Regions from separate parts of the Actinokineospora spheciospongiae genome, predicted to be linked through region 3. Evidence: riboswitches for the same ligand, from Rfam matches in the RefSeq annotation. Region 3 holds a riboswitch; each other region holds the start of a gene.
The links. Region 3 has a riboswitch for cobalamin ahead of DFQ13_RS24125 (CbtB domain-containing protein). Riboswitches for the same ligand answer to the same signal wherever they lie in the genome.
Positions count from the first base shown of each region.

Region 1 (9,265 bases), on a different contig from region 3:
GCCTGCCAGCAGGGCGCGGGAGGCCGGTTGCCCGGTGCTCACGGGGTCTGGAGGGTGGCGACCAGGCGGTCCAGCACCTGGGGGTCGTTGGGGAGGGCGAAGTGGTCCACACCGGGGTTGTCGGTCAGGGAGAAGTGGTGGTGGCGCATGGCGTTCCAGACGCGGACGGCGTCGTTGGTGAGGTCTTCCTGGTTGCCGTCGCCGTCCCGGGTGAGGAACTGGGGCGGGGTGAGGAGTTGGCCGGTGCGGAGGTCGGGCAGGGTGGCGCCCACCACCGTCGACAGGCCGGAGCCCTTCTCCGCGTGGACGTCGACGTTCGGGAACCACCGGGGGCTGGTGAACTCCACGAATCCCACGTAGTGGCGGGCGATCTCGGCCGCGACGGGGAGGTTCGCGTCGGCGAGGAGGCGGGGGTGGTCGCGGGGCGTGTAGGAACGGCCCGTCGACCGGTCGGTGAGGACGACCTCCCGGTCCCCGAAGACCTCGGGGTCGGCGGCGCTCATGTAGGTGGAAGGGGCGGCCTGGTACATGCGGGCGCTGCTCTCGGCGTTCTCGACCGTGGTGGGGTAGCCGAAGTCCTGGATGTTCAGGCCGGTGAACAGGGTCGGGTACAGCAGGCCCTGGCCGGGGAAGTTGCCCGCGATCGGGGTGAAGCCGTGGATGTGCCGATCGCGCCACTCGCGGGTGGTGTGGGTCAGGAGGTAGTGGGCGTACAGCGGGCCGTTGGAGTGGCCGACGAGGTGGACCTTCCGGCCGCCGTTGGCGCGCACGGTGTCCTCGATGAGGCGCACGGTCCGGGGCAGGAAGCCGCCCATGTCGGGGGTCAGGCGCGAGTCGTAACCGGCCACCCGGATGTCCCGGTCGCGGACGTAGCCCACCGACTCCAGCCTGCGGTACATGGTTTCGTAGAAGGGGGCGCTGGAGGTCCGTCCGAAGTCGACCAGGCGCACGCGCACCCCGGGTTGCTCGGAGAAGCGCGCGGACATCGGCACCGCCCGGTCGGCCCTGTACCGCAGGGTCAGCAGCTTGTCCTGGCACACCTGGCTGAAATCGGCGCTCGGCCGGTCGTTGCGGTACCAGTCCTGGAAACGGCCGGTCCTCGGGCACTCCGGCGCCGCCGTCTGGCCCGCCACCACGACTTCCAACCTGTTCAGGTGGAAGGCCGGGAACAGCACCACCGGCACCCGCCCGACCGGGGCGGCCGAGGCCACACCGGCGAGCCCCGTCAACGACAACAGCACGACCAGGGCGATTCGCGCCCACACCTTCGCCTTCACCGGCAGTTCCCCCGACTCGCACTCGACCACGAGCCGCCAAGGGTACCGGTGCGTGATCGGATTCGCACTCTTCGTATCCACAGGCCGTTCCGCCGCGAGAACCCGGCAATTCTGTCGGTGCCCGGTCCTACGGTGGACGCACACCGACCCCGAGGAGCGACATGACCACCCTGACCGACCGCCCGAACACCGCGCTGCTCGTCATCGACGTCCAGAACGGGGTCATGGCGGGGACGCACAACCGGGAGGGCGTCATCGCCAACATCGCCACCCTGGTCGACCGGGCCCGCGCGGCGGGCACGACCGTCGTGTGGGTGCAGCACCACTCGGACGAGTTCCCCCGGGGCAGCGAGAAGTGGCAGTACGTCCCCGAACTGGTCCAGGACGAGTCAGAACCGTTGGTGCACAAGGCCTACGCCGACTCCTTCGACGACACCGACCTGGAGGCCGTGCTCGCGGCACACCGGGTGGGCAGCCTCGTCGTCAGCGGCGCGCAGACCGACGCGTGCATTCGGGGCACCCTGCACGGGGCGATCACCCGAGGCTACGACGCGACGCTCGTGGCCGACGCGCACACCACCGAGGACCTCTCCGAGTGGGGCGCACCGGCGCCGGACAAGGTGATCGACCACACGAACCTCTGCTGGGACCACCACACCGCTCCTGGGCGCCGGGCGGGAACGGTCAAGACCGAGTCCGTCACCTTCGGCTGAACCGGAGCGGACGTCGCACCGTGCCCGGAGTCACGTGCCACCGGGCACGGGCCGTGGGCTACGGTCCTCGCACAACCGAACAGTCCCCCGGCGGGGGAAGCCGGTGCGAATCCGGCGCTGACCCGCAACCGTGAGTGGCCGCGCGCCACGAGTCGGAATGCCCGCCCGGGAACACGAACAACCCTGTCTGTCGCGGAGTGCGGAACGGGTCCCCGTTCCGCGCCGCGCGGACGCCCGGGACAGCACTCGCCGTCCCGGAGGTCGCCACCATGGTCCAGTTCTCCCGCCGCGCGCTGCTGGGCGGTGTCCTCGGGGCCGCCGTCCTCGGTCCCCTGACCGCCTGCGCGGGCCCCGGTCCCGCCGCGTCCGGGCGACTGCGGGTCGCGTTCGCCGCGGGCGGGTCGAAGGAGACGCTGGACCCGGCGCTGGTGTCGCTGTTCGTCGACCAAGCGCGGGCGAAAGCCCTGTTCGACACCCTCGTTGCCTACAACGCGGACATGTCGCTGCGGCCCCGGCTGGCCGAGTCCTGGGAGAGCGACCCCACCGGGCGGCGGTGGCGGGTCAAGCTGCGGAAAGCCGCGTTCCACGACAACAAGCCGGTGACCGCCGAGGACGTGCTCCACAGCCTGCGGCGGGTGGCCGACCCGGCGGTGGCGTCGTCGTCGCGGCAGTACTTCGCCACGGTGGACTTCGGCGCGAGCCGGGCGCTGTCCCCCACCGAGGTGGAGTTCGTGCTGGCCGCGCCGGACTTCGAGTTCGCCTCGGGGCTGGGCGCTCCCGGGACCGAGATCGTGCCCGCGGGGACCACGGACTTCACCGCCCCGGTCGGTTCGGGGCCGTTCCGCTTCGGGTCCTTCACCCCGGGCGGCCCGGCCGTGTTCCACGCCTGGGAGGGTCACTGGGAGGGTCGGCCGACCGTGGCGGAACTGGAGTTCGTCCCGGTCAACGAGGAGGCGGCGCGGGTCAACGCCCTGCTGTCCGGCCAGGTCGACTACGCCCACGACCTGGCGACGGGCACCGCGGCCCGGCTCACCGGCGAGTCCGGGGTGTCGCTGCTGGAGACGAGGCTGACGACCATGCAGGGCGTGGCCCTGCGGCTCACCGAGCCGCCATTCTCCGACCCCCGGCTGGTGCGGGCCGTGCTGCTGGGCGTGGACCGCGACGAGCTGAACCGGATCGCCCTGTCCGGGCGCGGCGAGGTGGGCAACGACCTGTTCGGCAAGGGCCTGCGCGGGTACGCCGCCGACCTGCCCCAGCGCAGCCGGGACGTGGACGCGGCCCGCGCGCTGGTCCGCGAGGCCGGTGCCGAGGGCTTGGCGTTCCCGCTGGAGACCAGCGACATCGACCCCTGCTTCGAGACGGCGGCGACGCTCATCTCCCGCCAGCTCTCGGAGATCGGCCTGGTCGTCACCCCCAGCACCCGCGCGTCGAGCACCTACTTCACCGAGATCAAGACCAAGGGCGTCGCCGCGCACACCCGCACCGCCACCCTGCCCGTGCCCACCTTCCTCAAGCAGCGCTTCCGCACCCGGGGCTCCAGCAACACCAACGGCTTCACCTCCCCCGACTTCGACGACCTGCTGGACCGCGCCGTCGCCACCGCCGACGAGCGGCAGCGGCTGGCCCTGCTCGCCGAGGCCCAGCGGATCACCCACGACCGGGCCGGGCTGCTCGCCTGGGGGTTCAGCAACTGGACGGTGGCCACGTCGAAGCGGGTGTCCGGTGTGGTGGGCGCCCCGCCGAACACCGCCGACTGGGCCAGGTTCGACCGCGTCACCCTGTCCTGAGGTGCCGGGCTACCCGGCCAGGCGCCTGGGGCTGGCCGCGGTGCAGGCGCTGGTCGTCCTGGTGGCCACGTTCGGCATGACCGCCCTGCTCCCCGGCGACGCGTCCTCGGTGGTGCTGACCGAGCACGCCGCACCGGAGGACGTCGCGGTCGTCCGCGCCCGCCTGGGCCTGGACCAGCCGCTGACCGTCCGATTCGGACGCTGGATTTCCGGCCTGTTCACCGGTGACCTGGGTGAATCCCTGGTGACCGGCCTACCGGTGGCGGAGGAGATCGGTCGCCGCTTGGCCGCCACGGCGCTGCTCGCGGGGGTCACGCTGCTCGTGCTGCTGCCGCTGGCCCTGCTGGTCGGGGTGGCGAGCGGGCTGCGGGAGGGCTCCCGGGTGGACCGGGTGCTGACGTCGGTCGCGGTGCTGCTGCACGCGGTGCCGGAGTTCGTCCTCGGCCTGCTGCTGGTGGCGGGCCTGGCCGTGCACGGCGGCCTGTTCCCGGCGACCGCGGCCGGGGTGGACCTGCTCGCCCGGCCGGAGGTGCTGGTGCTGCCGGTGACCGTGCTGGTGGCGCGGCAGCTGTGCGACCTGGCGCGGCAGATCCGCATCGGCGTGGCGGAGCACAGCGCGGGCGAGGTGGCCGGGCACCTGCGGTTGCTCGGCCTCCCGGAGCACGCGGTCGTGCTGCGCCACGTGCTGCCGGGGGCCTCGGCGCCGGTGGTGCAGCAGCTCGCGCGGACGGTGGAGGGTTTGCTCACGGGCGCGGTGGTGGTGGAGTCGCTGTTCGCGGTGCCGGGGTTGGGGACGGGGTTCGTGGAGGCGGTGCAGAACCGCGACATCCCGCAGATCCAGGGGTACGTGCTGGTCTTCGCCGGGGTGGTGGTGCTGGGCAACCTGGCGGCGGACCTGGTCGCCCACCGGCTGACCCCGCGCCGGGAGCTGGTGCTGCGGTGAGCCGGGCGCTGGGGTGGGTGTTGCTGGTGGTCCCGCTGCTGGTGGCACTGGGCGGACCGCTGGTGGCCGGGTCGGTCGACCCGGTCGGTGCGCCGTCGGCGCCCCCGAGGGCCGGGCACCCGCTGGGAACCGACGTGCTGGGGCGCGACGTGCTGGCGGTGGTGCTCTCCGGCGGCCTGTCGGTGGTGGGGTTCACCGCGGCGGCGCTGGGGCTGGCCTACGGCGTCGGCGTGCCGGTCGGGTTGGTGGCGGCCGGGCAGCGGCGGGTGGTCGACGAGGTCCTGATGCGCGGGCTGGACCTGGTGCTGGCGTTCCCGTCGCTGCTGGTGCTGATGGTGCTCGCGGCCACCGGGCACCGCGGGGCGGTGGTGCTGGTGTTCACCGCGGCGGCGGTGCAGGTGCCCGCGGTGGTCCGGGTCGTGCGGGCGGCGGCGCTGGCACCGGGGTGCCGGGTGGCGGTGGAGGCGCTGTACCTGCAGGGGCAGTCGTGGTGGCGAATCCACGTCGGGTACGTCGCCCGGTCCGCGCTGGGGCCGGTGGCCACCGACGCGGGAACGCGGGTCGCGCTGGTGCTGGGATTGGTGGCGTCGGCGAACTTCCTGGGGCTGGGCCTGCCGTCGGGGTCGGTGGACTGGGCCGTGGTCATCGACCGCAACAGCGACGCCCTGGACGCGCAGCCCGCGGTGGTGCTGGTGCCCTCGGCGCTGCTGGTGGGGTTGTGCGTGGGCGCCAACCTGGTCGCGGACTCGGTCCTGGGGCGCGGGCGGAGGACCGGATGACCCTGCTGCGGCTCGACGGACTCCGCGCGGACGCGGGCGACCGCGCGCTGCTCGAGGACGTCTCCCTGCGGCTGGGAGCCGGGCGGGTGCTCGCGGTGCTGGGCGGTTCCGGTGCGGGCAAGACCACGCTCGGCCTGGCCGCGCTCGGCGAATCCCGGCGCGGTGTGCGGTTGGGCGGGACCGTGCGGCTCGGGGGGATCGAGTTGCTGGGTCTCGGTCCCCGCGAGCGGCGGCGGGCGCGGGCGGGGGCGGTGGGGCACCTGCCGCAGCACCCGGGCGCCGTGCTGGACCCGGTGCGGCGGTGCGGTTCCGTCCTGGTCGAACTGGCCGCGGTCGGCCACCGCGGCCGAGCCGCCCGGGTCGCCGCCGCCGAACGCGCCCTGCACGCGGCCGGGCTCGATCCCGAGCACTGGCACCGGTTCCCGCACCAGCTATCCGGCGGCCAGCAGCAGCGGATGGCGCTGGCCACCACCCTGGTGACCGCCCCGAGCCTGCTGGTGCTCGACGAACCCTCCACCGGCCTCGACCCCCGATCCCGCGAACGCCTCGCCGAACGCCTGCGAGCGCTGTCCACAGCCGGAATGGCCCTCCTGCTCCTCACCCACGACCTGGACCTGGCCCGCGCGACCGCCGACGACATCGCCGTCCTCGAACACGGCGCCCTGATCGAAACCGGCCCCGCCGACGCGGTGCTCACCGCTCCCCGGCACCCCGGCACCGCCGCCCTCCTGACCGAGGACCCCCCGCTCCCGCCGGGCCCGGTGGCGAACACACCACCCGTGGTCGTCGCGGCGGGCCTCACCGTGCGAGTGGGACACACGGTCCTGTTGCGACCGACGGACCTGACCCTGACCGAGGCGAGCCGAACCGCGGTGATCGGCCCGTCCGGAGCGGGCAAGACCACACTGGCCCGCGCGATCGCCGGTCTCCTCCCGCCTTCCGGGGGCTCCACCACGCTCGACGGCCTGCCCCTCCCCGCGCACGTCCGCGAACGCTCACGGGAACAGCTCCGGGCGATCCAATACGTGCACCAGGACGCCCACGCTTCCTTCGACGAATTCCGCGACGTCCTGGGCCAGGTCGCCGCCACCGCGACCCGGCTGCGCGGCCTCCCCGAACCCGAGGCCCGAGCGGAAGCCACCGCCCTGCTCGACGCCTTCGGCCTCTTCGTCGGCACCCGCCACCCCCACCAACTCTCCGGCGGCCAGCTCAAGCGCTGCGCCCTCGCCCGAGCCCTCCTCGCCCACCCCCGCCTCCTGATCTGCGACGAGGTCACCAGCGGCCTGGACGCCACCACCCGGGCCACCACCCTGCGAACCCTGGACAACGCGGCCACCCGCACCGGCGTGGCCCTGCTGCTGATCGGCCACGACCACCAAGCCCTGGCAGCCATCACCGACCGCACCATCACGGTCGACGGCGGCCGGGTGACCGAGGTTCCCGACTCCCCGTGGATGCAGTGGAAGCGCGGCCTGCGCTGAGGTCGTCAGCGCAGTGACCACACCGCGGCCAAGGTGTCGAGGAGCTGCTGTTGGCGTTCCTCGAGCACCGACGGGGTCCACTCGTCGACGGTGAGCACCTGCGTGGTCAACGCGAAGGAGGAAACGCCGTTGACGCTGGTGAAGTACTTCGCCTTCTTGACGTCGAAGTCGTAGTTGGCCGCAGCCGTGTTCTTCCGGCGGTTGAGCAGGACCAGGTTGGCCAACCTGTGCCGCCAGTGCAGTTGCTCGTCCGGGGTGAAGTCGCGGTTCCACCGGCTGTCCGCCGCCGGGGACTGCGGCAACACGTGCTCCACGGTCACGATCCTGTGGTCGTAGGTGACGCCACTGTCGGACAGCGCCGCGTCCAGGCGGCGCAGGACGTAGAGGCGGACGCGGGCGGCGGTGTAGAGGTCCTCCCCGAGGCGCAGCAGGGTGTCCCGCTTCTCGGCCTCGGTGAGTTGCAGCGGGGAATCGGGGCGATACAGGTCCTCCCCCGTCTCCAACGCGGTGAGCACCCGACCGTAGCGCTCGATGCGCCGGGTGGTGTCGACCCGCCGGACGAGCATGCTCGCGGCGAGCCGCTCCAGCCCGGTGAGGAACTCCCGCAACGACGCCGCGTCGGTGGTGGGGCGACTGAGGTGGGCGATGGCGGGCGGAATCCAGTCCACGTTGTCGATGCGGCCCAACCACCGCAACAGGTTGTTGACGGCATCAGCGCCACCGGGAGCCGCGTAGTCGGCCCGGGTCACCGTGGCGTAGGCACCGGAGAGCGGCACGAGCACGTCGTCGATGAACGCGCGCCCGGTGCGCTGCCCGGTGAGGACCGCGCTGCGGAACTCCTTGAGGATGGACCCCCGCGCCTTGGTCTTGGCGAAGACCATGCGGATGTGGGAGAACAACTCGTTGAAGCCGGGGCGCCCGAGGGCGTTCTCCTCCTCTTCCCACTTCTTGGCGTAGCTCTCCCGGTCCGCGTCCGGGATCGTGCTGATGACCTCGGACTTCAAGATGTCGAAGTGGGTCAGGTCGAGCCCGCGCTCGTTGAGCACGGTGAAGACGCGGAAGGCGGAGTTGAAGTCCTGAGTGGAAACGATGACCAGGAAGGTCCGCTGGACGACGAACAGGACCAGCCGCGTGCACTCGGCCTCGGACAGCTCACCGAGCCGCTCCAGGAACAACCGCGAATTCAGCAGCAGGTTGCGCTGGCTGTCGAGCAGGGTGTCGACGGACAGGGTGGCCGCCTCGGCCAACGCCGCCGGGGCTTGCAGGTGCTTGACGTAGAACGCCTGGTCATTGCCACGCAAGGTCAACCGCGACTGGTCGATGGTCCCCTTGAGCGGGTCCCCCTCCTGCAGGAGCCGCTTGTCGAGAGAGGCGGCGAAGTCATCGTGGACGTGCAGGCGCAGCGCACCGAGCAACAGCGCCAAGGTGGTGAGGCGCTGCTGCCCGTCCACCACCTGCGAATCGGGCTTCCCCACCTCCTTGATCAGGACGATGCTGCCGAGGAAGTACGGATCGACCTCCTCCAGGGGCGCGTCCCCGGACGCCGCCACGACCAGGTCGTCGAAGAGTTCCCCCGCCTGCTCGGTCGTCCACGCGTAGGGACGCTGGTAGAGCGGAATGGTGAAGCGGTAGTCCTCGCTGAAGACGTCGTCGACCGACCGTTCCACCGCCTCGATCTTGATGCCAACCATCATCTCGCCGCGTCGCGGGACGAACGCCGCAGCCTGCAGCCACCACGGTCCCGCACCTGACGCGTGCCTCCCGTTCCTCGGACGTGAACTCCGGACCATGATCGTATCCCGGTCCGCCCCCACAGCACAGAGCACAACCCACCCGATGATTCAGAATCGCGGCAACGCGTCTGATCACCCGGTCGGGACCTGAGCGCCCCGAGAACCACCGCAGGCCGCGACCTCGAACCACGCCGAACAGCCCCGCTCGCGCGGGGAAGACGGCGTGCTCCTTCGCGGAGTGCCGGTCAGCGGGGGAACAGCCCCGCTCGCGCGGGGAAGACCCGGCGACCGCGGTCAGGATGCCGACCAGGTAGGGAACAGCCCCGCTCGCGCGGGGAAGACTACGACCAGTGGGAGCCCGGGTGCGGCCTGGACGGAACAGCCCCGCTCGCGCGGGGAAGACTCTTGACCTGCGCCTTTAGATGCTCGAAGTGGATTTTAGCATCACTTTCGCGCCGAACCGGGCAAGTGTAGTCCCCTGGTTACTTACTGTGTTGGGCACGATTTTCGGCGCGCGGTGGTGGCGGGGCGGTCAGGAGTATGGCGGGGCGC
Region 1 is NZ_QHCP01000001.1:375,013-384,277, reverse strand. Features, by position in the region: gene DFQ13_RS01600 (DUF998 domain-containing protein) at 1-42, opposite strand, end outside; gene DFQ13_RS01595 (lipase/acyltransferase domain-containing protein) at 39-1,277, opposite strand; gene DFQ13_RS01590 (isochorismatase family protein) at 1,439-1,990, shown strand; cobalamin riboswitch at 2,035-2,173, shown strand; gene DFQ13_RS01585 (ABC transporter substrate-binding protein) at 2,188-3,777, shown strand; gene DFQ13_RS01580 (ABC transporter permease) at 3,779-4,720, shown strand; gene DFQ13_RS01575 (ABC transporter permease) at 4,717-5,499, shown strand; gene DFQ13_RS01570 (ABC transporter ATP-binding protein) at 5,496-6,980, shown strand; gene DFQ13_RS01565 (DUF262 domain-containing protein) at 6,986-8,671, opposite strand.
Region 1: linked by a shared signal. The riboswitch ahead of DFQ13_RS01585 (ABC transporter substrate-binding protein) and the one ahead of DFQ13_RS24125 (CbtB domain-containing protein) in region 3 are both predicted to bind cobalamin.

Region 2 (9,265 bases), on a different contig from region 3:
GCGGTGCAGGACCGCGACGCGGTCGAAGTAGGCCGCGGCGAGCGGCAGGTCGTGCATGGCGGCCACCACGGTTCGGCCGAGGCCGCGCAGCGTCTCCAGCAGCCGGGTCTGGTGGCCGACGTCGAGGTGGTTGGTGGGCTCGTCGAGCACCACGAGCCCACCGCCCTGCGCGAGGGCCCGCGCGAGCATCGCCCGGCGGCGCTCGCCGCCGGAGAGCTGGTCGCAGCGCCGGTCGACCGCGTGCGCCAGGTCGACGGCGGCCAGCGCGCCCGCGACGACCGCGTGCTCGTCGCGGCCCAGCGCCCACGGCCGCCGGTGCGGGACCCGCCCCAACGCCACCATCTCCCCGACGAGCAGGTCCTCCTGCGGTGTCTCCTCCTGGCCCACGTAGGCGATCAGCCGGGCGCGCTCGCGGGCGGGCAACGTGCGCAGGTCCCGCCCGCCGACGGCGACCACGCCGTCGGCCGGGGCGCGCAGCCCGCTCAGCGCGCGGACCAGGGTCGACTTGCCGCTGCCGTTGACCCCGACGAGCGCGAGCATCTGCCCCGGCTCGACGTCGAGGTCCACCCCGGACACGACCGTCCGCCCCGCGACCTCGCAGCGCACCCCGCGGCACCGCAGCGACGTCACCGGCCGCCCCCGGAGAAGCTGTAGTGCCTGCGTCCCATCAGGACCAGGAAGACCGGCGCGCCGATGAGCCCGGTCACCACGCTCAGCGGCATCTCCTGCGGTCGCACCAGCACGCGGGCCACGACGTCGACCCACACCAGGAACAGCGCGCCGCCGACGGCGGCGACCGGCAGCACCGCGGCGTGCCGCGCGCCGACCGCGACCCTGGCCAGGTGCGGCACCACCAGGCCGACGAACCCGACGCCGCCCGACACCGCCACGAGCACCCCGACCAGGACGGAGGACAGCAGGAACAGCCCGATCCGCACCCCGCGCACCGGCACGCCCAGCGCGGCGGCCACGTCCGGGCCGGAGGCGAGGGCGTCGAGCCACGAGTGCACGCCCACCAGCGCCGCGGTGGCCACGGCGACGGCGACCAGCGCGGGGCCGGTGTTGTCCCAGGTGGCCCCGGACAGGCTGCCCAGCAGCCAGTGCAGGACAGCCTGCGTCGCCTCCGGTTCGTCCCCGACGAACACCAGGAAGCTCGACACCGACGAGAACGCCGCGGAGAGCACCACGCCGGTGAGGACGAGCCGCAACGGGGTCAACCCGCCCTGGGCCAGCGCCACCCCGAACACCAGCAGCGCGGCCACCACCGCCCCGGCCAGCGCCCCGGCCGACAGCCCCCAGACCCCCAGCCCGCCGAACGCCCCCGCGACGATGACCAGCGTCGCGCCCACCCCGGCGCCCGCGGAGACGCCGAGCAGGTACGGGTCGGCCAGCGGGTTGCGGACCAGGGTCTGCACGACCGCGCCCGCCACCGCCAGCCCCGCGCCCACGACCGCCGCCAGCACCACCCGCGGCGCCCGCAGGTCCCACACGATGGCGTCGTAGACCCGGTCGGGGCCCGGGGTGCCGGTGAGGCCCGCCTCGACGGCCCGCCACACCCCGGCGGGCCGCAGCGACTCCGAGCCGAGCGTCAGCGACACCGCCATGCTCAGGACCAGGCAGACCGACAACGCCAGCACCAGGGGCAGGGTCGGCACCCTGCGCGTCCCGCTACCGGACACGCCACACGACGACGCGCACGCCGAACCCGCTCTCGCCAGGGGCTCATCCGCGAAGCCCGATCGGTCGACGACCGAGCCAGCAGGTCTTCGGACTCGGGTTCAGCCCGCCGGAACGCCTTCCCGGGCACCGGGGCCCAGTGGCACGTGTTCCGCCGGTCACCCTCACCGCTGCGCGACAGTCCCGGATTCGCACCGGGTTCCCTGGCCTTGCGGGCACGACTGGCTCGGGCAGAACCTAACACGGTCCCGGCCGCCGGGGACAGAGCCGTGTGACGTGGCCGTGTGACGTGGCCGTGTGACGTGGCCGTGTGACGTGGCCGTGTGACGTGGCCGTGGCTGTTGCCCGCGGTCGGGTTCAGCCCTGCCCGTGCGGCGGCGGCAGCGCCTCCGCGAGCGCGCCCGGCCTGCTGACGGGCCTGCGGGCGCCGCTGCGCGGATCGGCGGCCCAGGCGGCAACGAGGTCGCGCGCGCCCTGCGCGGTGACCGGCCCCCACCACTGGTCGTCGGAGGCCACCGCGACCACGGGCCCGTGGTTGCAGGGGTAGAGGCAGCCGGTGTGGGTGAGCAGCACCCCGTCCACACCGACCCCGCGCTCGCGCAGGGCGCGGGCGAGCGCCTCGGCGGTCTCGGCGGCCCCCCGCGCGCTGCACCGCGGTCCGTGGCAGACCAGGACGTGGCGGCCGTGCCCCGGCGCGGTGTCCCAGGCGGGAGAGGACAGACCCGCCTCCTCCCCGGTCACCGCCCGGTCCGCGACCGTGATGGCCAGCACCCCGGGGAACCTCCGCACCCAGTCCCCCGCGACCCGCCGCAACCACGACCGCGCGGGCGAGACGGTCCCCGCCGTGGGGACGGCCACCAGGCGCACGAGCGAACCGGGCTCGGTCGCCGCGAGGTCGTCGAGCACGTCGTGCAGGGTCGGCGCGCCGAGCTGCAGGTAGGCCACCCTGGCCCCCACCTCCTCGGCCAGGATTCGCAGATCGGTCTCCCGGTTCGCGGCGTCAGCCCCCATCCCCACCAGGACGAGACGGTGTTCTCGCACGCGACTGCTCCTCTGGTGTCCCGCCGGATGGACTCCCCGCCACCATCTCGGGTCGAACGCCTGAACGCAATACACAATGTGCGGAACGGGGGAATTGCGATCATAATTCCCCGAACACCAGAAACCGATTCACCAGCTTTGTCAGGAACAGAGCACGAACCCCTGGACTCGGCGTCCACCACGCCCTGACAAATGCCGCCCCGAAACCTGTCACCCGCCGCAGGAACCGGCCCCTTGTCCGAAAAGCGCGCCGCCTTTCTCCAATTCCGCGGACCGGGATTCCGCTGTCACGTCCCGCAGAGGACGTCGTGCGCCGGGCGCGTGCCGTCGACGAGGAAGGCGGTCACGGTCCGGTCCCCACAGGCGTTGCCGTTGGCCAGGTAGGCGCCGTGGCCGCCGGAGTCGACGCTGACCATGCGGGCCCGGTCGCCGAACGCGCGCCGCATCCGCAAGGCGCCGCTGTGCGGTGTCGAGGGGTCGCGCAGGTTGTTCACGAGCAGCACGTTCGACGGGCCGCGCGGGGTGATCCGAGTCGTCCGCTCGGCAGGCGGGTGGGGCCAGAACGCGCAGGGGAAGATGTTCACCGGCATCCCTGCGGTGAGTGGGTGCGCCAGGCGGTCCCGGTCCACGTCCCGCTGGTGGGCGCGAACCGAATCAGGCCACTCCACGTCGTTGCACAGGGTGCCGATGGCGACGGCCGTCGTGTTCTGCTGAACGGGTTCCGGCGGCGCGGGCAGGCTCGGCAGCGGCCCGGACGCCATCGCCGCGCGCATCAGCCCGGCGAGCCGGGGGAAATCGGCGTCGGAGTACAGCGCGGGGAGCATCGTGCTCCGCAGGACGTTGCCGGTCAGCCACGGCGGGTTGGCGCCGGGCCAGGGCAGCGGCTGCCGGGCCAGGCCCGCCGCGAGCCGCAGGAACGTCTCCCGCACAGCGGTCGCGTCCGCGCCCAACCCGTATTCGGTGTGCCGAGCCGCAGCCCACGCGGCGAAGTCCGGGAAGCGGTCCTCGACACCGACGCCGTAGTTCGCCGCCCACCCGCGCGCCACGCGGCGGGGATTCGGGTCACCGCTGCTGTCCAGCACGACCCGGTCGGTGCGCTCGGGGAACATCGTGGCGTACACCGCGCCCGCATAGGTGCCGTACGAGACGCCCCAGTAGGAGATCCGCTCCTCGCCGAGTGCCCGGCGGATGCGGTCGATGTCCCGCGCCTCGTTCCGGGTGCTGATGTGGCGCAGCAGCTCCCCGCCGTCGCGCCCGCAGGTCTCGGCGATCCGCCGGGCCCGCTCGACGTTGCCCGCGATGTCCCCGTCCGGCGCGGGCCAGGGGTAGAGGTGGGCCGGGGCGATGTCATCACCCGCCAGCCTGCACGACACCGGCGTGCTCCGCCCGACCCCCCTCGGGTCGAACCCGACGAGGTCGTACCGGTCGAGCAACTCGACCGGCAACCGCGAGACGTACGCGCTGGGCCGGTTGATCCCCGAACCGCCCGGTCCGCCCGGGATGAGCAGCAGCACCCCGCGCCGCGACCCGGCCTTCGCGGTCCGAATCCGCGAGACAGCCAGCTCGACCTGATCCCCGTCCGGCGCGCCGTAGTCCATCGGGACCCGGACAGTCGCGCACTCCTGCCGGGGGTCGACCACCGGAGCCCCGGGGCACGCTCCCCACACCACCCCGCCCGCTTCTGCGGCGGCCACCGGAACGGCCGAGAAGGAGAGGATCGCCACCCCGGCAAGGAGAATTCGTCGCATCGCCACAGCATCGCGCCGCGACGCCCGCTTCGACATCCGGCTACCCGCAGTGTCGGAGGTGAGGCCCGCCCCACCGGTGCCGCAGAACCGCGCGATTGCCGGCGGCGGGCAAGCCGACCCACCAGACTCGGGTCATCGATCCCCGGACCGTCCCGGCCTGTCGACACCCACCCGGGTGGCGACTGGGTCACCCGGTGGTCTGCCCTGCCCCTCGACGAAGGAACGCACCACCATGACCGACACCACCGACGCCCGCTCCCACGTCCAACGCCGCACCTTGCGGGTCCTGGTGGCCTCCCAGGTCCTCAGCGGGGCGGGACTGGCGGCGGGCGTCACCGTCGGCGCCCTGCTCGCCCAGGACATGCTCGGCTCCACCACCCTCGCCGGTCTGCCCAGCGCCCTGTTCACCGCGGGCTCCGCCCTCACCGCCGTCGCCGTCGGTCGGATCTCCCACGCCCGCGGCCGCCGCCCCGGTCTCGCGGCGGGTTACCTCGCGGGCGCCCTGGGCAGCGCCGGGGTGATCACCGCCGCGGCACTGGACAACGCCGTCCTGCTCTTCGCCGCCCTGTTCGTCTACGGCGCGGGCACCGCCACCAACCTGCAGGCCCGCTACGCCGGGGCCGACCTCGCCGCCCCCACCCACCGCGCCCGCGCCGTGTCCACCGTCCTGGTCGCCACCACCATCGGCGGTGTCGCCGGCCCCAACCTCGCCGCCCCCGCGGGCACCCTCGCCCACTGGGCGGGCCTGCCCCACCTGGCGGGGCTGTTCGTGCTCTCCGGCACCGCCTATGCCCTCGCCGCGCTCGTCCTGACCCTCTGGTTGCGCCCCGATCCCCTGCTGCTCGCCCGCACCCTGCACGAGCGGGAACCGGCCCCCGCGACCGCGACCGACCCCACGCTGCCGACCCCGGAGCCGCGGCACGCACCGGGTCCCCTGCTGGGCGGCCTGGTCATGGTCCTCACCCAACTGGTCATGGTGGCGATCATGACCATGACCCCGGTCCACATGCACGACCACGGCCACGGCACCGCCGCCTCCGGCCTGGTCATCGGCATCCACATCGGCGCCATGTACCTGCCCTCACCCCTGACCGGCCTGCTCGTCGACCGCCACGGCCGCCTCCCCCTCGCCGCCGCGTCCGGCGTCACCCTGCTCGCCGCCGGGATCATCGCCGCCACCGCACCGGGCGACTCCATCGCCCTGCTGGCGCTGGCGCTGGCGCTGCTCGGCCTGGGCTGGAACTTCGGCCTCGTCTCCGGCACCGCCATCGTCACCGACGCGGTCCCCCTGGCCACCCGCGCCAAGACCCAGGGCGCCATCGACGTCTCCATCGCCATTGCCGGGGCCACCGGCGGCCTGGCCTCCGGCGTCGTCGTCGGCGCCGCGGGCTACCCCGTCCTCGCCCTCGCGGGCGGCGTCCTGTCCCTGGCCCTGCTCCCCGCCATCGCCGTCACCCGCCGCCGCTGACGTCCGGCCCGGGAGGGGATCGGCCCATTCGTCCGAAGTGGACCGATCACCCGACGGGGGTCGCATCAGTGCCGCGCCGGACCTCCGGCCAGCGGCAGGCTGAGTCGTTCGCTGAGTTCGGCGACGGTCGGGCCGTGGGTTTCGCGGACCACGGCGCCGCGGGGGCCGAGGTCGAAGGTGGCGAGGTCGGTGTAGAGGCGGGTGACGCAGGCGAGGCCGGTCAGCGGGTAGGTGCAGGCGGGGACGAGTTTGGGGGTGCCGTCCTCGGCGAACAGGGTCATCATCACGAAGACCCGGCGGGCACCGGCGGCGAGGTCCATGGCGCCGCCGACGGCGGGGATGGCGCCGGGGGCGCCGGTGTGCCAGTTGGCCAGGTCGCCCGACACCGAGACCTGGAAGGCGCCGAGGACGCAGACGTCGAGGTGCCCGCCGCGCACCATGGCGAAGGAGTCGGCCTGGTGGAAGTAGGAGGCGCCGGGGAGTTCGGTGACGGGGGCCTTGCCCGCGTTGGTCAGGTCGGGGTCGATGTCCTCGCCGGTGGCGGCGGGACCCATGTTGAGCATGCCGTTCTCGGTGTGCAGGACGACGCCGGAGTCGGGCGGCAGGTGGTCGGCGACGAGGGTGGGTTGACCGATGCCGAGGTTGACGTGGGACCCGCGCGGGATGTCGCGGGCGACGCGGGCGGCGATCCGGTGCCTGTCGAGGCTCACGCGGCCACCACCCTGTCGACGAAGATGCCCGGGGTCACGACGGATTCGGGGTCGAGGGTGCCGGTGTCGACGACCTCGGCGACCTGCACGATCGTGGTGGCCGCGGCGGTGGCCATGACCGGGCCGAAGTTGCGGGCGGTCTTGCGGTAGACGAGGTTGCCCATCCGGTCCGCCCGGTGCGCGCCGATCAGCGCCACGTCGCCGCGGATGGGGTACTCGAGGACGTGCGTGCGGCCGTCGATCTCGCGGGTCTCCTTGCCCTCGGCGAGCAGCGTGCCCGCGCCGGTGGGGCAGTAGAACGCGCCGATGCCCGCCCCCGCCGCCCGCATCCGCTCGGCCAGGTTGCCCTGCGGCACCAGTTCCAGCTCGATCTTCCCGGCCCGGTGCAGCCCGTCGAACACCCACGAGTCGGCCTGGCGGGGGAACGAGCAGACGACCTTGCGGACCCGTCCGGCGGCCAGCAGCGCGGCCAGGCCGGTGTCGCCGTTGCCCGCGTTGTTCGAGACCACGGTCAGGTCGGTCGCGCCCTGCTCGATCAGCGCGTCGACCAGGGCGACGGGCATGCCCGCCAGGCCGAAGCCGCCGACGAGGACCGTGCTGCCGTCCTCGACCCCCCGCACCGCCTCCGCCGCGGTGTCGCAGATGACCGCCACGTCACGCCCTGCCGGTGGAGGTGTTCTCGAGCACGACCGCCAAGCCCTGCCCGACGCCGATGCAGATGGCCGCGACGCCCCACCGTTCGCCGGACTCGCGCAGCCGGTGGGCCAGCGTGCCGATGACCCTGGCCCCGGACGCGCCGAGCGGGTGGCCGATGGCGATGGCCCCGCCCTTGGCGTTGACCAGCTCCGCGTCGGCAAGCCCGGCCCCGAGCCACGCGTCGACGCACACGAGCGACTGCACGGCGAAGGCCTCGTTCAGCTCGACCGCGCCGACCCGGTCCCAGGTGACGCCCGCCCTGGCCAGGGCCCGGTTGGCGGCCTCGACGGGCGCGTAGCCGAACCGCTGGGGCGCCAGCGCGAACGCCCCGCGCCCGGCGATGCGCGCCAGCGGGTCGGGGCCGAGGCCCGCGCCGCCGATCAGCAGGGCCGCGGCGCCGTCGTTGAGCGGGGAGGCGTTGCCCGCGGTGATCGTCCCGCCCGCGCGGAACGACGGCTTCAACGCGGCCAGCTTCTCCGCCGACGAGCCGGGGCGGATGCCCTCGTCGCGGGTCAGGTCGCCGACCGGGACCACCAGGTCGTCGTGGAAACCCGCCTCCCAGGCGGCGTGGGCGGCGTTGTGGGAGCGGGCGGCGAACCCGTCCTGCCGCTCCCGGCTGACGCCGAACTCCTCGGCGAGCCGCTCGTTGCACTCGCCCAGGCTCGCCGTCCACTCCTCGGGCATCCGCTCGTTGACCAGCCGCCAGCCCAGCGCGGTCGACACGGCGGTCACGTTGCCCGCCGGGAACGCCCTCGACGGTTTGGGGAGCACCCACGGCGCGCGGGTCATCGACTCCACCCCGCCCGCGACGACCACCTCGGCGTCCCCGGTCTCGACCATCCGCGCCGCGGCCATCGCCGCGTCCATCGACGACCCGCACAGCCGGTTCACCGTCGTGGCCGGGACCGACACGGGCAGCCCGGCCAGCAGCACCGCCATCCGCCCGACGTTGCGGTTGTCCTCCCCCGCCTGGTTCGCGCACCCCCACACCACGTCGGCGATCCGCTCCGGGTCCACCCCGGGTGCCTTGGCCAGGACGGCTCTCAGCGCGGTGGCGGCCAGGTCGTCGGGCCGGTGCTCGGCCAGGGCGCCGCCGAACCGCCCGAAGGGGGTGCGCGCCGCCGCGTAGAGGTAGGAGTCCACGCGGTCGACGTTAGGCCCGCCGACCGATCGTGTCCAAGACTGGGTGGCGATGGATTGATAAGCTGAGGCGGTGGAATTGCGGGTGCTGCGGTACTTCCTCGCCCTCGCCGAAGAGCAGCACTTCGGCCGCGCGGCGCAGCGGGTCCGGGTCGCGCAACCCGCCCTGTCCCAGCAGGTCAAGCAGTTGGAGGCGGAACTGGGCGCCCGGCTGTTCGACCGGTCGACGCGCCGGGTCGAGGCCACCGAGGCGGGCAGGCGGTTCACCGAGCACGCCCGCCGCATCCTCGACGCGGTCGACCGCGCGGGCGAGGACATGGCGGCGCTGGCGAAGGGCCTCGTGGGCCGGGTCAGCGTGGGGTTCGTGGGCACGGCGACCTACGACGTGCTGCCGCGGCTGTCGCACCTGGTGCGCACCCGACTGCCCGGGGTCGACCTGCGCGTGCGCGGCGAACTGCTCACCCCGGACCTCCTCGACGGCGTGGCCTGCGGCGAGTTCGACCTGGCCCTGGTCCGCCCGTCCGCGCGCGAGCACCCCCTCACCGTGACGCCGCTGCGCTCCGAGCGGCTCGTCGCGGTGCTGCCCGCGACCCACCCGCTGGCCGCAGGCCCCGACGTCGACCTGGCCGACCTCGCCGACGAGGCGTTCATCGCACACCCCTCGGGCGACCGGTCGTCCATGCACCGCCGCGTCCTCGACGCGTGCGCCAGGGCGGGCTTCCAACCCCGCGTGCACGAGGTCGGCGAGACCGCCACCCTGGTCGTGCTCGTCGCCGCCGGGCTCG
Region 2 is NZ_QHCP01000007.1:148,140-157,404, forward strand. Features, by position in the region: gene DFQ13_RS20145 (ABC transporter ATP-binding protein) at 1-630, opposite strand, end outside; gene DFQ13_RS20150 (FecCD family ABC transporter permease) at 627-1,655, opposite strand; cobalamin riboswitch at 1,741-1,918, opposite strand; gene DFQ13_RS20155 ((2Fe-2S) ferredoxin domain-containing protein) at 2,035-2,718, opposite strand; gene DFQ13_RS20160 (alpha/beta hydrolase) at 3,006-4,466, opposite strand; gene DFQ13_RS20165 (MFS transporter) at 4,699-5,934, shown strand; gene DFQ13_RS20170 (3-oxoacid CoA-transferase subunit B) at 6,000-6,644, opposite strand; gene DFQ13_RS20175 (3-oxoacid CoA-transferase subunit A) at 6,641-7,297, opposite strand; gene DFQ13_RS20180 (thiolase family protein) at 7,299-8,483, opposite strand; gene DFQ13_RS20185 (LysR family transcriptional regulator) at 8,554-9,265, shown strand, end outside.
Region 2: linked by a shared signal. The riboswitch ahead of DFQ13_RS20150 (FecCD family ABC transporter permease) and the one ahead of DFQ13_RS24125 (CbtB domain-containing protein) in region 3 are both predicted to bind cobalamin.

Region 3 (9,265 bases):
CGTCGGTGTCCGCGCCGTGCGCGTCCAACAGTTCGATCGCCCGGTGCAGGTCCTTGACGGTGACCCTGGTCTCCCCCACCTCGATTTTGTTGATCTTGCTCTGGCTGCACGGGAGCATCGCCGCCATCTGGATCTGGGTCAGTCCAGCGGCCTCGCGGAGAGCGCGCAAATCCCGACCGAGTTGCCCCACCGTGTCGAATCCCACTTTTGTGCCCGCTCCGTATCGCTCGGATTGATGAACGAAACCGAGAGTAGTCACTCTGGGAAGGGAATGCCGTCGCGCACCCCCCGGTCGAGCGAACACGATTAGTCGACTGCATGCTGCCGCAGGTAGGCCACCAGAGCGGGAAGCGCGGAACCGGACAGCGCCAGCACCCCGGCTTGCGGCGCCTTGGAATCCCGGAACGCCACCCGCGGGGACATCCGCAGGTTCACCTCCACGCAGTCGAACTGCCGCCCGCACCGCCGCGAGCGCACCCATCCCGAACCACCCGCACCGCGCATGACTCCCCCTCAAGAGCCCGGACCACCCGAAAGCCCATCGTGACACCCGAGTAATCGACATGCAACGGTCAGTTAATGGACATTCACCGAGCGTGACAATGTTTATCATTCACCCGGCACTAAAGGCGAAAGGCCTTCCGACTGTCCACTGTGGAACATCGAGTAATCGGGATTGACATTGCGGCGCACCGGTAACGGTGGCCAAAGCGGTCGTGTGGTTAATATCAGCCTCGGAAACAGTGCGGCCCCCTGCTGTCACAGGGGGCCGCGGTGCCAGTACCCCAACCACCACACGCAGAAGGACACCAGCACCAGTGAGCGTAGGAGACAACCGGCGGATTAATCGCCGGAAACACCGGAATTCGCCCGAACGGGCGCAGGATCAGGACGAGAAGCGACCCGCCGACCAGGTGATGGCCTGGGGCAGGCTCGTGCTCGACTCGAACGGGCCCGCCCTGCGGCTGATGGGCCTCCTGGTCGTCGTGTTCACCGGGGTCATCGCGCTGGTCGTGGCCATGGGCATCGATCGGCAACTGGTGATCGACGCGATCACGCTGATCTGGGCCCGGGGGCGCTGAGGCGGTGAACCTCCCCGCGGTGGTCCGCCACCGCGGGGAGGTGGTCGGCGAACCCGGAGCGGTCAGCGCGGGCGGTCGTGGTCCCATGGTGGTCCGGGGTCGCGGTCCCCGGGAGCCGTGCCCGAACCAGCGAGGGAGCGCCGTGGACCCGCTCGACCGGTTGCGCGAGCTGCTCGGCCCGTGCGTCGCCGTGGACGACGCCACCCGGGCGCTGTACTCGTCGGACGCCTCCAACTACCGGGTGCCACCCGCCGCCGTCGTGCGGGTGGCCTCCGCCGGGCACGCGGCGGAGGTGCTGGGGCGCTGCCACGAGCTGGGACTGCCGGTCACCGCGCGCGGGGCGGGCACGTCGGTGGCGGGCAACGCCATCGGCCCCGGGGTGGTGCTCGACCTCACCGCGCTGACCGCGATCACCGACGTCGACCCGGCCGCGCGGACCGCGACCGCGCAGGCGGGGGTGGTGCAGGCGGCGTTGCAGGCCGCGGTGCGCCCGCACGGGCTGCTGTTCGGCCCGGACCCCTCCACCGCCGACCGCTGCACCCTCGGCGGCATGATCGGCAACAACGCCTGCGGCGCGCACGCGGTGGCCTGGGGCAACACCCGCGACAACGTCGTGTCCGCCCGGCTGCTGCGCGCCGACGGCAGCCCGCTCACCGCCGGGCGCACCGGCACCTCCGACCCCGACCTCGACGCCCGGCTGCGCGCGGTGGTCGGTGCCGACCTGGCCGTGGTGCGCACCGAGTACGGCCGCTTCCCCCGGCAGGCCTCCGGGTACCCGCTCGACGCGCTGCTGCCGGAGCGGCGCTTCGACGTGGTCGGCTCGCTGGTCGGTTCCGAGGGCACGCTGGCCGTGGTCCTCGACGCCACGGTGGCGCTGGCCGAGGCGCCCGCCGCCCGGGCGCTGGCGGTCCTGGGCTACCCGGACATGCCCACCGCCGCCGACGCGACGCCCGCGCTGGTCGCGCTGGGCCCGCTGGCGGTGGAGGGCATGGACCGGCGCCTGGTCGACGTGGTCACCGCCCGGCGCGGGCAGGCGGGCGTGCCGGACCTGCCGCGCGGCGCGGGGTGGCTGCTGGTGGAGACCGGTGGCGCGACCCCGGCCGAGGCGCGGCAGCGGGCGCTGGAGGTCCTGGCGGGAGCGGGCGCGGTGGACGGGCGGGTGCTGACCGGGGCGGGTGAGATCGCCGCGCTGTGGCGCATCCGCTCCGACGGTGTCGGCCTCGCCGGGCGCACCCCCGGCGGGGCGGACGCGTGGCCCGGCTGGGAGGACGCCGCCGTGCCGCCCGAGCGGCTGGGCGCCTACCTGCGCGACCTCGACGCCCTGCTGGCGCAGCACCACTACGACGGCCTGCTCTACGGCCACTTCGGCGACGGGTGCGTGCACGGCCGCTTCGACTTCGACCTGCGCTCCCCCGGCGGTGCGGCCCGCACCCGCGCGTTCCTGCTGGACGCCGCCGACCTGGTCGCCGCCCACGGCGGGTCGCTGTCGGGGGAGCACGGCGACGGGCGGGCGCGCGGGGAACTGCTGTCGCGGGTGTACTCCGCCGAGGCGCTGGCCGTCGCGGCGCGGGTCAAGGCGGTGTGGGACCCCGGCGGCGGGCTCAACCCCGGCGTCCTGGTCGACCCGGCCCCGGTGGACGCGGACCTGCGGGTCGGGCCGGAGCTGCCGGTGGTGCCCGGGGGCGGTTTCGCCCTCCCGCACGACTCCGGTGACCTCACCCGGGCGGTGCACCGCTGCGTCGGCGTGGGCCGCTGCCGGGCGGACCTGACCGCGACCGGGGGCGCCATGTGCCCGTCGTTCCTGGCCACCGGCGCCGAGCAGCACTCCACCCGGGGCCGTGCCCGCCTGTTGCAGGAGATGGTGCGCGGCGACCTGGTGCGCGGCTGGGCGGACCCGGCCGTGCACGAGGCGCTGGACCTGTGCCTGTCCTGCAAGGCGTGCGCCCGCGACTGCCCGGCGGGGGTGGACATGGCCACGTACAAGGCCGAGGTCCTGCACCACCGCTACCGGCGCAGGCTGCGCCCGATCACCCACTACACCCTGGGCTGGCTCCCGCGCGCCGCCGCCGTGGCGGGCAGGCTGCCCCGCCTGGCCAACGCCGTCCTGGACAATCCGCTGGTCAAGCGCCTCGCCGGGATCGACAGCCGCCGGGGCCTGCCCCGCTTCGCCCGGCACCGATTCCGGCGTGTCGCCGCCGGTCGGCCCGAGGTGTCGGGTCGGCGCGTGCTGCTGTGGGTCGACACGTTCACCGAGGCGTTCGCCCCGGAGGTCGGCGTCGCCGCGATCCGGGTGCTGGAGTCGGCCGGGTACGCGGTGGAGCTGACCATCCGCCAGGTCTGCTGCGGCCTGACCTGGATCACCACCGGCCAGCTCGACGGTGCCCGCCGCAGGCTCCGCCACACCCTCGACGCCCTGGGGTCCGCCATCGTCGACGGCATCCCCATCGTCGGCCTGGAGCCCTCCTGCACCGCCGTCCTGCGCGGTGACGCCGTCGACCTGCTGCCCGAGGACCCCCGGGCCCACCGCGTCAAGGCCCTCACCGTCACCCTCGCCGAGCTGCTGACCGCCACCCCCGGCTGGTCGCCGCCCGATCTGTCCGATGTGGACGTGGTTGCCCAACCCCACTGCCACCACCGGGCCACCCTGGGTTGGGACACCGACGCCGCCCTGCTGCGCCGGGCGGGCGCGCGGGTGGAGGCGGTCGGCGGCTGCTGCGGGCTGGCCGGGAACTTCGGCGTCGAACGCGGCCACTACGAGGTGTCGGTGGCCGTCGCCGAAACCGCCCTGCTGCCCGCCCTGCGCGCCCGCCCCCGCCCGGTCCTCGCCGACGGCTTCTCCTGCCGCACCCAGGTCAGCGACCTGACCGGAGGCTCCTCCCGGCACTTGGCGCAACTGCTCGCCGATCACCTCCCACCCCCGGGAGGGGGTCGGAACGGCGGAACTCGCTCGGACTCACGCCCCGGGTCCGCTTGAACGCCGCGCTGAACGCGAACGCGTCGGAGTAGCCCACCGTGCGGGCGACCTCGGCGACGGTCGTCGCCTCGCGCTCGACCAGCAGGTCCGCCGCGAGCGCCATGCGCCAGCGGGTCAGGTAGGTCAGCGGTGGTTCACCGACCAGGTCGGCGAACCGCTTCGCCAGGGTGGAGCGCGACACCCCGGCCCGGTCGGCCAGCGCGGAGACCGTCCACGGCGCCGCCGGTTCGGCGTGCAGCAGGTGCAGCGCGCCGCCGACCACGGGGTCGCGCTGGGCGGCGTACCAGGCGGGCGGCTCACCGCCGGGCCGGTCGAAGTACTCGCGCACCGAGCAGACCAGCAGCCAGTCCAGCAACCGGTCGAGGACCACCTGCTGGCCCGGGGTGTCGACGGCGACCTCGGCGGCGAGGTGGTCCAGCACGGCGTCGGACCCGCCGCCGGGGGCCACCCGCAGCACGACCGGCAGCGCGTCCAGCAGCCTGCGGCTGATCTCGCCGCGCACCGGGTAGGCGCCGACGATCAGCGTCGTCGCGCCCGCACCGGGGTCGCCGCAACTGTCGTCGTTCCAGCCGCGCCGGTGCCGGGTCCCGCCCTGCTCGGGCGTCGTGCAGTGCTCACCGCAGGCGACCGGCTCGGCCGAGGTGCCGACCTCGTCGACGAAGGTGAACGGCGCGGGGCCCCGCACGATGACCGTCTCCCCCGCGCGCAACCGCTCGGGCGGGTGGCCCTCCGGCACGATCCAGCCCGCCCCGCCGAGGACGGTGCACAGCGTCAGCGGCGCACCGTCGACGAAGTGCAGCGACCAGGGCGGCGACAGGGTCGTGCCTGCGAACAGCGAGCCCTGGGCCCGCATCCCCCGGAAGAGGTCTCCGAACGCGTCCACCCCACCGAGGTTAGACGATCACAAAGGCAATCCAGCTTCTTGCCCATGGATTCGTCCAAGGCGGTGCCGTTGAATTCCTGTCATGCGCAACGACAACACCCTCGTCCTCGGTGCCACCGGCAAGTCCGGCAGGCGGGTCGCCGCCCGGTTGCGGCTGCGCGGCACACCGGTGCGCGCCGCCTCCCGGTCCAGCTCGACCGGCTTCGACTGGGCCGACCCCGACGGCTGGGACGCGGTGCTGGCGGGCGTCACCGCCGCCTACGTGGTGGCCCCGACGGTGCCCGGGCCGGTGCACGGGTTCGTGGCGCGGGCCGAGGCCGCGGGCGTGCGGCGGCTGGTCCTGCTCTCCGGGCGCGGCGCCGACACCTGGGGCGACTCCGCGTTCGGGCTGGACATGCGCTCGGCCGAGGACGCCGTGCGCGGCTCGGCACTGGACTGGACCGTCCTGCGGCCGTCGAACTTCGACCAGAACTTCGACGAAGACCTCTTCCACGCCCCGCTGGTCGCGGGCGAGCTGGCGCTCCCGGCCGGTGCGGTCCCCGAGCCGTTCATCGACCTGGAGGACGTCGCCGACGTCGCGGCCGCGGTGCTGACCGAGCCCGACGGGCACGCCGGGAAGGTCTACGAGCTGTCCGGGCCGCGCGCACTGACCTTCGCCGAGGCCACCGAACTGATCTCCCGGGCGTCCGGGCTGCCCATCACCTACAAGCAGGTCTCCCCCGCCGAGTACACCGCGGCACTGGTCGAGCAGGGTTGGGCCGAGGCCGACGCCCACCACGTCGCCGAGATGTTCGTGCTGATGGAGAGCGGGATCATCGCCGAGACGGCGGACGGGGTCGCCACCGTGCTGGGGCGTGAACCCCGGACCTTCGAGGACTACGCCGTGCGGGCCGCGGCGGCGGGCGCCTGGCAGCGCTGACCCCCACCCCCGCTGAGAGGACCGCGATGAGCACCGCCACCAGTTCCCTGACCACCGAGGACCTCGACTTCCTCGCCCGCCCCCTGCACGGGTTCCTGTCCGTGGCCGGGGCACCGCAACCGGTGCAGCCCCGACCGGTGTGGTTCGAGACCACCGCCGAGGGGAAGGTCCAGTTCTTCACGGAGCCGGGCTCGTTGAAGGTGCGGCGCCTGAGCCGCGACCCGCGCGCCGCGATCGTCGTCGCGGCCCCGGTGGGTGAACGCGAGCGCTGGGTGTCCATCGTCGGCCGCACCACGGTGGAGACCGACGGGGCGCATGGACTGTGTTCCCGCCTCGCCGCCCGCTACTGGAGCCCCGACGGCCCGGACCGGGCCGACGACCTCGCCGCGATGCTGGCCACCGACCTGCTCCGCGTTGTCATCCACCCGGAGACCGTGCGCCGCTACACGGCCTGACCCCGCCAACGAACCTTTCACTCCGGGGGAAGCACTGAACCCCCGTCCTCGCGCCGAGGACGGGGGTTCAGTGGTGCGAATGGTCTAGCGGGCGCGGGTGAGCCCGCGGTGCAGCAGCGCCGCGAAGCCGATCCCGATGCCCGCCCACAGCACCGCCGAGGTGCCCAGCGAGGCGATCCGGAACTCCCACAGCGTGGCGCCGGGGAAGCCGTCGGGGACCTCCTGGAAGTCCGGCAGCAGCTTGGCCGCCACCGTCACCAGCACCAGGTAGCCGAGCCCGGCGACCAGGACCGCAGTCCACCCGCCGAGCCGCTGGGCCAGCTTGCGGCCCACGACCACGGCCACCAGGGCGAGCACCAGCGAGATGCCGACCATGCCGAAGAACAGGCCGGTGCGCTCGCCGATGGTCTCGCCCCGGCCCACCGCGGGCGGGTTCGCCGGGTAGGTCAGGAACGGGACCAGCACGACCGCGGTGTAGCCGATGCCCAGCACGGCCACGGCGGTGCCGCGCGGGCTCGCGGTGCCCAGCCGCCCGTAGGCGAAGGCGAACGCCAGCCCGAACAGGCCGCCGAGGCCCAACCCGTAGACGACGGTGCCGATGGCGAGGCCGCCGGTGGACTGGAACGACCGGGAGACGACCTCCTCCTCCGCGCCCTCCTCGCCGTGGCTGTGGCCTGCCGCGGCGCCGTCGTCGTGCGAGTGCTCCGCGGCGCCGCCCTGCTCCTCCAGGGAGATGGCGGTGTCCACCGACGGTTCGCCGAACGCCTCGGCGAACCCGAAGGCGAGGACACCGCCGAGCAGGCCTGCGAGCAGGCCCCACACCAGCAACGAGCGGACGTCCAGCGCGGCCGAGGTGGCCGCTCGATCGGTTCCGGTCTCGCTCAGTGGCACGGGAAGCCCAGCAGGTGGCGGGCGTCGTGGACGAGCTCGTGCACGTAGGTGCCGTCGAACACGGCGAGCGCGCCCTGCTCGGCGCCGACGAAGTAGAGCGCGATCAGCGAGATGATCCCGACGAAGAGCGCGTACGGCAGGATCTGCCGCACCGGGATGCTGACGGGAACGGGGACGGGGGTGGCGACGGCATGCGTCGTCATGGGGTGCCTCCTCAGGCTGCACGCGGCCCGATGGGTCCAGGGGTGTCGATGGCTGGGGGTCTGACTGTGGAGCGGTTGCCCGGTCCATCACAGTGGCGCGGCCGTGCCGGGATCACACCGGCTTCCCCATACCATCTCGGTCAGTCCCGAAACCTATGGGAGCGCCGCTTGCAGTGTCAACGCGCCCGCGTCCGCGGTGGGCAACATCATCCGTCCAGCTCAAGGGGTGCCGGTGGGTAATCGGCTGACCCTGGTGGGCCACGGCCCCACCGCCGCCACGCGGGTGGCCGCGTTCCCGGTCGACGAACCGCTGTCGGACCCGGGGCCGGTGTCCACCGCCGGGCTGGGCCGGGTGGCGGTGGCGCTGCGCGGACCGGAGACCCGGTGCGCGCAGACCGCCACCGCGCTGGGGCTGGCGGCCTCGGTGGACGACCGGCTGCGGGACCTGGACTTCGGTGCCTGGCGGGGGCGCACCCTCGACGAGGTGGCGGCGGCCGAACCCGCCGCGGTCACCCGGTGGCTGACCGACCCGGCCGCGGCCCCGCACGGCGGCGAGTCGCTGGCCGACCTGGTGGCCAGGGTGGGCGGCTGGCTCGACGAGCGGCCCACCGACCCGGCGCCGGTGGTGGCGGTGACGCACCCGTCGGTGGTGCGCGCGGCGCTGGTGCACGCCCTCGGCGCCGACCCGGCCGCGTACTGGCGCATCGACGTGGTGCCGCTGTCGCGGACGGTGCTGCGCGGCGGCCCCGGCCGGTGGTCGCTGCGCTGGCTGAGCCCGGCGGGACAGCGCGACGAATGACGTTCCGTGCTTCCTTTCCCGAATTCCGAAAAATACCCACCGACAAGAGAAGTGGCGCGGCGAATGGCAACCACCCGGCATTGAGGTGACATTCCGCGCCCGATCTTGCGCGGCGGCGGGAAGTCCGCGATCCTTTTCCCACCGATCACGCCCACGACGGGCGTCTACGCGTGCCGCCTGGACCTCCGCGGGCGCTGACCGGGCCGCCACCGCCCGACGCGCACCGGGCGCGGGGGTCGGTTTCGCCGAGACGGGTGGGAGGCCGCGCTGGACACGGGTGTGGGTGACATGGGCGGACCGGGCGCCGAGCCCGGTGCCACCGTGAACCACGACGCGGCGGACAACGACCCGGTGCCCCACGACCCGCGGCGCCGCCCGGCCGTCGACCCGCCTGCCGACCGGACGGAACCGCAGGCCCCGCACCTGGCCCGCGACGCGCTCTTCCGCGGCCTGGTCGACCGGGCCGTGGCCGCGGAGATGTCGCACGAGCGGATGCGCCACCTGCTCGGCGCGGTGCTGTCGGTGGCCAGCGACCTGTCCCTGCCCGACGTGCTGCGCCGCGTCGTGGCGGTGGGCTGCGAACTGGTCGGCGCCCGCTACGGCGCGCTCGGCGTCCTCGGGCCCGACGGCGAACTGACCGAGCTGCTGCACTCGGGCGTCCCCGATGACGTGCGCGCGGCCATCGGCGCCCTGCCCACCGGCCGGGGCGTGCTGGGCGTGGTGGGCGGGCAGACCGGCCCGCTGCGCATCGACGAGCTGCGCGACCACCCGGCCGCCGCGGGCTTCCCGCCCGGCCACCCGGAGATGGGTTCCTTCCTCGGCGTGCCGATCCGGTTGCGCGAGCAGGTCTACGGGAACCTGTACCTGGCGGACAAGGCCGACGGGCGGGCGTTCACCGACGAGGACGAGGACGTGGTGGTCGCGCTGGCCGCCGCGGCGGGCATGGCCGTGACCAACGCCCGGCACTACGAGCTGAGCCAGCGCCGGGAGCGCTGGCTGGTGGCCACCACCGAGGTCACCGCCGTGCTGCGCACCGGCGGGGGCGGCGAGGACGAGGGG
Region 3 is NZ_QHCP01000010.1:97,389-106,653, forward strand. Features, by position in the region: gene DFQ13_RS24095 (helix-turn-helix domain-containing protein) at 1-304, opposite strand, end outside; gene DFQ13_RS34085 (DUF397 domain-containing protein) at 307-477, opposite strand; gene DFQ13_RS33260 (hypothetical protein) at 819-1,082, shown strand; partial or broken gene DFQ13_RS35255 (FAD-binding and (Fe-S)-binding domain-containing protein) at 1,168-3,039, shown strand; gene DFQ13_RS35260 (AraC family transcriptional regulator) at 3,935-4,939, opposite strand; gene DFQ13_RS24110 (NAD(P)H-binding protein) at 5,022-5,858, shown strand; gene DFQ13_RS24115 (pyridoxamine 5'-phosphate oxidase family protein) at 5,885-6,313, shown strand; gene DFQ13_RS24120 (CbtA family protein) at 6,398-7,204, opposite strand; gene DFQ13_RS24125 (CbtB domain-containing protein) at 7,195-7,407, opposite strand; cobalamin riboswitch at 7,424-7,579, opposite strand; gene DFQ13_RS24130 (histidine phosphatase family protein) at 7,640-8,206, shown strand; gene DFQ13_RS24135 (GAF domain-containing sensor histidine kinase) at 8,495-9,265, shown strand, end outside.